2 linked regions of the Bradyrhizobium sp. AZCC 1610 genome follow. The protein of the gene in region 1 interacts with the protein of each later gene in a pairwise test. Links are inferred from orthologs where the notes say so. Each region holds a gene or a part of one and is shown on either strand. Other genes may lie near its edges.

Region 1 (5,330 bases):
TGCGGGGTCCGGGCGCCGGAATGGTCATCGACGGGCCGTTTGCCGAGACCAAGGAACAGTTGCTGGGTCTATATGTGTTGAATTGCGCCGACGAGGATGAAGCGATCGGCATTGCGCGCGACCTGCGCCGCGTTAATCCGTCCGCCGTTTACGAGATCCGCCCGATCAGGCTTTATCTTCCCGGCGAGGCTTTGCCGGAAACGGCGAGCGAGGGTTAGCGCTGAGATGTGCTCTCCTCGCCGCTTGGTCGCGGCCGGCGCGGGAGAGTTCATGGGGGTGGCTTGCCTCCAGGGGAACAAAAGCGAATTCGTTGACACAACCGGTCGACGGCGTAGGCTTGTCGCATCTCGTTTTGCGGGAACTTGCTCGAGCCTGCCGTCAGCTATCGCGCTGTTTTCGGTATGAGCCGGTCGGGACAAAGGCTCGTCCATTCTCGCAAAGAAAATGACGATCACGCTGCCGTCAATTTCTCGGCGTTTGATCCATATCAGGCTGCGCGCCTCCCATAGGTCTCGAAATCTGGCTGCACTCTTTGTCATGGAGTTCATCCGATGCAATCCAGGGTCCGAACGCTGATTGCTCTTGTCCTGGCGCTGACGTCATTGAGCGCGATCACCGAGCGGGTGCGCGATCCAGGCGTGACCGACACTGAAATTCGCATCGGCAACGTTATGCCCTATAGCGGGAGTCTGGAGGTCTTCGGAGCGATTGGAAAAGCCGAAGCGGCGTATTTCGAGATGATCAACGAGCGTGGCGGGATCAATGGCCGCAAGGTGCGCTTCATCTCATATGATGACAAATCCGATCCATCGACGGCTCTGAGCCTCACGCGCGACCTCATCGAGAAAGACGACGTCCTCCTGATGTTCGGTTCGTTCGGAACGCCGGGGAATTTTGCCGTTCGCGCATACTTGAACGAAAGGCAAATTCCTCAACTCTTTGTCGCCTCCGGAGACGATCATCTAAGCGATCCGTCGATGTTTCCGTGGACAATGGGCTGGCAGCCCTCCATTCGCGAAGAGGGGCGCATCTACGCCAACTACATCCAGGCGTTTTACCCCGGAAAAAGGATCGTCGCTCTTTGGCAGAACGATCATTTCGGCCGAGAATTGTTCAAGGGGTTGGAAGACGGGCTCGGTGACATCGCCCGGATGATCAGGGTCGACATCGCCTACGATATCGCCGATCAGCATCTGGACACGCACGTATCGATCTTGAAGCGATCAGGCGCCGAAATTTTCGTATTCGCAGGCGTGCCGGAAAACGCAGCGAAAGTCGCCCGAATAGCGGCGGATCTCAATTGGCATCCGGTGTTCATCTTGAACCATATGGCTTCATCGATCGCGACGGCGCCAAAGCCCGCCGGCCAGGAAAGCTCCTTGAGCGTCATTACAGCTGCCTTCTTGAAGGATGCCAATGATCCGGCCTGGAAGGACGAGCAAGCCGCCAGGGACTGGCAGACATTTGTCGAGAAATATAATCGGGCCGGAGGCACAGACGATACTTCCGCCGTCTTCGGCTACGCCGCCGCCGAGACATTGGCCCAGGTGCTCAAACAATGCGGCAATGACCTGTCTCGCGAGAACGTCATGAAGCAGGCGGCGGCCCTGAAAGACTATCAAGGCTCCATGTTGTTGCCCGGGATCAAAATCAGCACGGGACCCTGGAACTTCCGGCCGATCAAACACCTGCGGCTGATTCAATTCGACGGCCGCACCTGGCAGCCGATTGGCGAAGTGCTCGAAACGGCTTTCTCCAATGCCCAGAAGTAGGTGGCGCGCGGAGTAGCTGGCGTGAGAGTTCAAGGATGGCTGGCCGAAGCTCGGCTTGCCGACGGCAACAGTCCGTCTACGCTCAAGCTACGCCGGACACGCTCCGACCTGACGGTCTCCGCGTGGCTTGCCTAGCCGTAGCTCGCGGCCACAGCCCGCCTTCGCCCTGTGGGCTTCGGCGTGGCAGCCTTCTCTCGCTTCGCGAGCGAAGGCTGGTGGGGAAGGAAGGACTCGAACCTTCGAAGCCATACGGCGGCTGATTTACAGTCAGCTCCCTTTGCCACTCGGGACACTTCCCCGTCCGCCAGCGTCAGGAACCGGCCGCCCGAGTGGCGGAGGACCGGACCATGGATGACGCTGAGGCCGAAAGCCCGTTTCGAAGCGGCTTCGACCGGCGCGTTTATGGGCGAAGCGGGATGGCAAAGTCAACCAACGGCGGTGGCCAAAAGCGCTCTCGATGGGCCAAATTGCCATATTCGGGGACCCGTGACACAAGCTCCCCATGAGCGATCGCGACCGAAAACCGCCGTTCCGCCGCGGCGGCGGCAAACCCTTCGAAAAAGGGCGAAAATTCGCCCGTCCGCCGGGCCGCCGGGACCGGGACGCGAGCCCTGACGGGCCGGTGATTCTTTATGGCTGGCACACGGTGACGGCGGCTCTGGCCAACCCGGAACGGCAGATCCGAAAGCTGTTCCTGACCGAAAACGCCGCAAGGCGGTTGGCGGACGAGCATATCGACACCCGCGTTCCCCCTGAAATCGTCCGCCCGAACGCGATCGACCAGCGGCTTGGGCCCGACGCCGTGCACCAGGGGCTATTGGCGGAGGCCGAGCCCCTGCCCTCGCCCGACATCGATACGCTGCCGCTGGAAGGCATCGTGCTGGTACTCGACCAGATCACCGATCCGCACAATGTCGGCGCGATCATGCGCTCGGCGGCCGCGTTTGCGGTGAAAGCGATCGTCACCACGGCCCGCCACAGCCCCGAGGCCACCGGCGTGCTGGCGAAATCCGCGTCCGGCGCGCTGGAGCTGGTACCGCTGGTGACCGTGCAGAACCTCGCCCGTGCGCTCAACGAGTTGAACGACCGCGGCTTCATGACGGTCGGGCTGGACAGTGAGGGGACCGAGGATCTCGGCGCGGTGACGCTGCAGCAGCCGCTCGCCCTGGTGCTGGGCGCCGAAGGCAAGGGCCTGCGGCAACTGACGCGCGAGACCTGCAGCGTGGTGGCGCGGCTCGACATGCCCGGCGAGATCAAGAGCCTGAACGTGTCGAACGCCGCGGTGCTCGCGCTTTATATCGGCGCCAGCCGGCTCGGCCTGATGAAATGAAAAGCGCCCGCTCGCGGGAGGCGAACGGGCGCTGAAGCTTGCAGGGCTCTACTGGATCAGTAGTAGCGGCGCAGCACGCGCTGGCCGTAATAACGCCCGGCGTGGCCGTAGCGGTGTGCGCGATAACCGTAGTGCGGACGGTTGTAGCCATAGCCGTAGCCGGAGATCGAGCCTTCGCGATAGACCCGGTACGGCGCAAAGTTACCGGGACCGGTATAGGTCGGACCCTGGTTGACGTAATAATACTGCTGCTCCGGATCGGGCAGCCGTTCGCGGACCCAGCCGCCGCAGGGATTGCAACCCGAGTAGCCATACGCCGCGACCGGCGCGACATAGACCTGCGGCTGCCAGCAACCGTTGTAACCGCACGCCATCGCGGGCGCAGCGGCCATGACGGCGACTGCGGCGATCAATCCTTTAATCAAATGACGCATTACTCTCTCCTGTTCGTATTTTCGTTGGTCTTAACGTGGAAGGTTGTGCGGCCTGCGCCGATCATAGTTCGGCGCGTAGATGATCTCGGGCGGATCGACGGGTATGTTCGATTGCGCCGGCAGCGGCGCCGACTGCGCCGACCAGGATTGATGATAGCTCTCGGCCGGCTGCGGCAATTTGCGGTTCGCCGGCGGCTCGATTTCCAGCCGCCCGTAACCGGGCATGCGGCCGGCGCTCGGATAATAATGGCCGACGCGCGGCACCGGATCGATATAGCGGCCACCGTAAATGGTCGGCTCGACATGGGTGCCCTTGCCCAGACCCCAATCGCCTTCGATCACCGCATAGGATGCATCGACGCCGTTAATGATGATGGGTACGCCGGGACGGCCCGGAATCACGATCTCGAAGCCACCGCCGGCAAAGGCCGTCGACATCATCGCCGCCAAAATTGCCAGTGTCGAGGCAACGCGCATCGCTTGGGATCCCGCTTTCCTGGAGTCCCAATTTAATCCAACAAGCCGGTTCAGGGGTTAAGGCGGTCGGCCAAACTGGTGGTAAGGCTAACGGGCAAGCATGGATCGCCGTTCAATTGCGAGAAATGGCGCTATCCAAACGTTAACGCCGGGGATCGGAAGGCCGACCCCGGGGGGATCGGAAGGGCCGACCCCGGGGGATCGGAAGGCCGACCCCGGGCGCTCGGCTGCCCGCTCGATTGTCATTTGCGCGGCAATATCGCACCATCCCGCCCTCTCCCGCTCTCTCTGAACTCCAGCCGAAATGCCTGAAATGACGACCAAAACGCCTGCGAAGAACGTGCTCTGGATCATGTGCGACCAGCTTCGCTACGACTATCTCGGCTGTACCGGACACCCGATCCTGAAGACGCCGAACATCGACGCGATGGCCAGGCGCGGCGTGCTGTTTTCCAACGCCTATGTGCAGTCGCCGATCTGCGGCCCGTCGCGGATGTCGTTCTATACCGGCCGCTACATGCGCTCGCACGGTTCGCACTGGAACGGCTGGCCGCTCCGCATAGGCGAACCTACGCTCGGCGATCACCTCAAGAAGATCGACGTCCGCAACGTGCTGGTCGGCAAGACCCATATGGCTCCCGACCTGGAGGGGCTGAAGAATCTCGGGATTCCACCGGACTCGATCATTGGCGTGCACGTATCGGAATGCGGGTTCGAGCCCTATGAGCGGGACGATGGGCTGCATCCGACCGGGCGGCCGCGGCCGGCCTACGACAATTATCTGCGCCAGCACGGCTACGACGCCCCCAATCCGTGGGAGCACTGGGCGAATTCCGGAGCGGCCGAGGACGGGACCTTGCAAAACGGCTGGTTGCTGGTGCACGCCGACAAGGCCGCGCGCGTGCCGGACGAACATTCCGAAACGCCCTACATGACGCGGCGCGCGATGGAGTTCATCGCAGAGGCCCAGGACGACGGCCGGCCATGGTGCCTGCATCTGTCCTACATCAAGCCGCACTGGCCCTACATCGCACCGGAGCCCTACGCCAGCATGTACGGGCCGCAGGACGTACAGCCGGTGATCCGCTCGCAGGAGGAGCGCGCCAACGCCCATCCGGTGTTCGCCGCCTATATGGACATGCGCTATTCCCGCAACATGTCGCGCAACGAGGCGCGCGAGAAAGTCATCCCGACCTATATGGGCCTGATCAAGCAGATCGACGACCAGATGGGCGTCTTGATGCAGTACCTCGAAAGCCGCGGCCTGCTCGACACCACCATGATCGTGTTCACGTCGGACCATGGCGACTATCTCGG
Region 2 (2,998 bases), 400 kb from region 1 along the record:
AGCCCTTTTCTTGTTTTTCAGTCGCAAAATTCGGATAGCACCCGGCTTAGATAGCGTCCAGCCCGGATTCTCCGGTTCTGATCCGGATCGCTTCCTCGATGTTGGAGACGAAGATTTTGCCGTCGCCGATGCGCCCGGTCTGGGCGGCGCGGCGGATCGCGTCGATGGCCTTCTCGACCAGATCGTCCCCGATCACGATCTCGATTTTCACCTTGGGCAGGAAATCTACGATGTATTCCGCGCCACGATAGAGTTCGGCGTGTCCCTTCTGCCGGCCGAAACCCTTGGCTTCGGTCACCGTGATACCCTGCAGTCCGACTTCCTGAAGCGCCTCTTTTACCTCGTCGAGCTTGAATGGCTTGATGATGGCTTCAATCTTCTTCACTGAGCGCCTCCCGGGCATTTCCAAATTCAGAGTACAGATGTCGCGCGAGGCGCCGTCTGGTTTGATCCTTGCTTCCGGCACAGCACCGGAATGCTCATAATTGACGCGAACTGCGACGATCGTGAGCCGTTTCCTAACCGGCTTCCCCAAAAGCAGGGTCTATGCCAAGTTGTTAATACGCCTGATTTTGGAACGTTATCAGACTTTTAACAGGCAGATGGAAGAGGTCTGGCCGGAACGTTGCATGATAGCGAAGCTTATAAAATAGGCAAACCGATCAATTCCTATGCAGTCGAGGGCTAAGCGAGCCGCGCACACGGCGGAATGTGCCTCTGGAAAAGGCTGACGGATCGAGGATTCGGCATGGAAGTTTTGACCACGACTGAGATGGAGCGTGCCGACCGGTTGACGATCACCGCCGGCACGCCCGGCTTCGCACTGATGATGAGCGCAGGGCAAGCCGTGGCCGAAGCCGCGATGGATCTCGTCGGGGAAGGACCGATCATGGTGGTCGCCGGCCGCGGCAACAATGGCGGCGACGGTTTTGTGGCGGCGGCCGAACTGGCGGCGCGCGGCCGGGAGGTTTCCGTCATCCTGCTGTGCGAGCGCGACAGCCTGCAGGGCGACGCCGCGCTCGCTGCTCGTGGCTGGAAATATCCGGTGCTGCCGTTCAACCCGCAGGCGATTGGCAAGCCGGCCCTGATCATCGATGCGCTGTTCGGCGCAGGCCTCAATCGTCCGGTCAAGGGCGACCCGATCGAGATGATCGAGGCGATCAACGCCAATGGCGCGCCGGTGCTCGCCGTCGACCTGCCGAGCGGCATCAACGGCACCTCGGGCGCGGTGATGGGCGCTGCGATCAATGCCGTGGAGACCGTGACCTTCTTCCGCCGCAAGCCGGCGCACCTGTTGATGCCGGGGCGCAAGCACTGCGGCCGTGTCCGCGTCGCCGATATCGGCATCGACCCCTTCGTGCTCGAGGAGATCCGGCCGCAGACGTCGGAGAACGTTCCGCAAAGCTGGCAAAAAGCCTTTCCCGTGCCTGACATCGACGGCCACAAATATGCCCGCGGCCACGCGGTCGTACTGTCGGGGGAACTGGCGTCGACCGGCGCGGCGCGGCTCGCGGCGCGGGGTGCGTTGCGGGCAGGGGCTGGCCTCGTGACGGTGGCCTCGCCGCGCGATGCGCTCGCGGTTAACGCCGCGGCGCTGACGGCGGTCATGGTGCGCGCCGTCGATACCGTGGTCGAATTCGCCGACATGCTGGATGACAAGCGGCTCAGTTCTGTCGTGCTCGGGCCGGGTGCCGGCGTCAGCCCGCGGACCCGCGATCTTGTCCATACCGCGCTGTCGGCGAAACGCGGCCTCGTGCTCGACGCCGACGCGCTGACGAGTTTTGCCGATGCGCCCGAGCGGTTGTTTGAATCGATCAAGGCTGCCGAGGACCCGCAGGTCGTCCTCACCCCACATGAGGGCGAGTTTCCGCGCCTGTTCAGCGACATCAGCAACAAGCACCCCGGCCGCTCCAAACTGGAGCGGGTGCGCGACGCCGCCGAACGCTGCGGCGCGGTGGTGCTGCTGAAGGGGCCGGATACGGTGGTGGCGTCACCGGACGGACGCGCCAGCATTGCGTCCAACGCGCCGCCTTGGCTCGCTACCGCGGGCGCGGGCGACGTGCTGGCGGGAATGATCGCCGGGATGTTGGCGCAAGGCGTGCCGGCGTTCGAGGCCGCTTGCATCGGCGTCTGGATGCACGGCGAAGCCGCGCGCGAGGCGGGACCGGGGCTGATTGCGGAAGATTTGCCCGAAGTGCTGCCCGCGGTGTTCCGCCGGCTCTATGACGAGTTCGGGATTGAGTATTAGGCAACTCGAACTCGATGATATGGACGCCGCGGCGCGCGTTCACCGGCTCGCCTTCGACCACGCTCTGCCTTGGCTCGCCGGAATGCATACGCATGACGAAGACCGGTGGTTTTATCGCGAGCGGATGTTCAAGACTTGTACGCTTTGGGGCACTTTCGATCGCGACGTCATAACGGGCATGATCGCCTTCCATGACGACTGGATCGAGCAACTGTATGTACTGCCGGAGGCGCAGGGGCGGGGCGTCGGCACCGAATTGCTCGATGTCGCGAAACGCGCTTCCGAGCGCCTGCACCTCTGGACTTTTCAGCGCAATGTGAGGGCGCGACGCTTTTACGAAGCGCGGGGCTTCGCGTTCATCGAGGAAACCGACGGTGCCCGCAATGAAGAAAAGGAGCCGGACGTGCGCTATCTCTGGACGCACCTGTGAGGCGACGCCCTATCCGACGAGATATTTCGCAACCGCTGTCTCGTTCCATTCTAGCCCGAGCCCAGGTCCTCGCGCGGTCACCGTGCCATCGACGACCTTGGCCGGGTAAGCGAGGATCACGCTGGCAAAATCGAGGAATTCGAGCCAGTGCGCGGTTGGCGTCACCGCGAGCATATGGGCGCTGGCCTCCGCAAACAGATGGCTCGACATCGGAATGTTGGCGGCTTCCGCTTGGGCTGCGACCTGCAGCCAGCCGGTGACGCCGCCGCACTTCATCAGATCGGGCATGATGAAGTCGCTGGCGCCGGCTTCGATCGCCT

What was found. The genes of interacting proteins can lie anywhere in the genome.
Region 2: the proteins of rlmB (region 1) and V1279_RS18000 interact in binary tests that used the Escherichia coli proteins (3 or more experiments, as listed by UniProt). The link is inferred for Bradyrhizobium sp. AZCC 1610 from one-to-one orthologs.

What each region holds. Positions count from the first base shown.
Region 1 is NZ_JAZHRR010000001.1:4,031,630-4,036,959, forward strand. The notes cover bases 1,244-4,188. They hold rlmB (23S rRNA (guanosine(2251)-2'-O)-methyltransferase RlmB), read left to right. Parts: upstream 1,244-2,274; coding sequence 2,275-3,102; downstream 3,103-4,188. Other genes in these bases: V1279_RS20020 (ABC transporter substrate-binding protein), read left to right, coding at 1,244-1,772; V1279_RS20035 (hypothetical protein), read right to left, coding at 3,159-3,536; V1279_RS20040 (hypothetical protein), read right to left, coding at 3,567-4,013. Also shown: V1279_RS20015 (YciI family protein), read left to right, coding at 1-218; more of V1279_RS20020, read left to right, coding at 552-1,243; V1279_RS20045 (alkaline phosphatase family protein), read left to right, coding at 4,327-5,330. UniProt on the Escherichia coli protein: Specifically methylates the ribose of guanosine 2251 in 23S rRNA.
Region 2 is NZ_JAZHRR010000001.1:3,631,153-3,634,150, reverse strand. It holds V1279_RS18000 (NAD(P)H-hydrate dehydratase), read left to right. Parts: upstream 1-748; coding sequence 749-2,248; downstream 2,249-2,998. Other genes in the region: V1279_RS17990 (enolase C-terminal domain-like protein), read right to left, coding at 2,688-2,998; V1279_RS17995 (GNAT family N-acetyltransferase), read left to right, coding at 2,268-2,678; V1279_RS18005 (P-II family nitrogen regulator), read right to left, coding at 47-385. UniProt on the Escherichia coli protein: Bifunctional enzyme that catalyzes the epimerization of the S- and R-forms of NAD(P)HX and the dehydration of the S-form of NAD(P)HX at the expense of ADP, which is converted to AMP.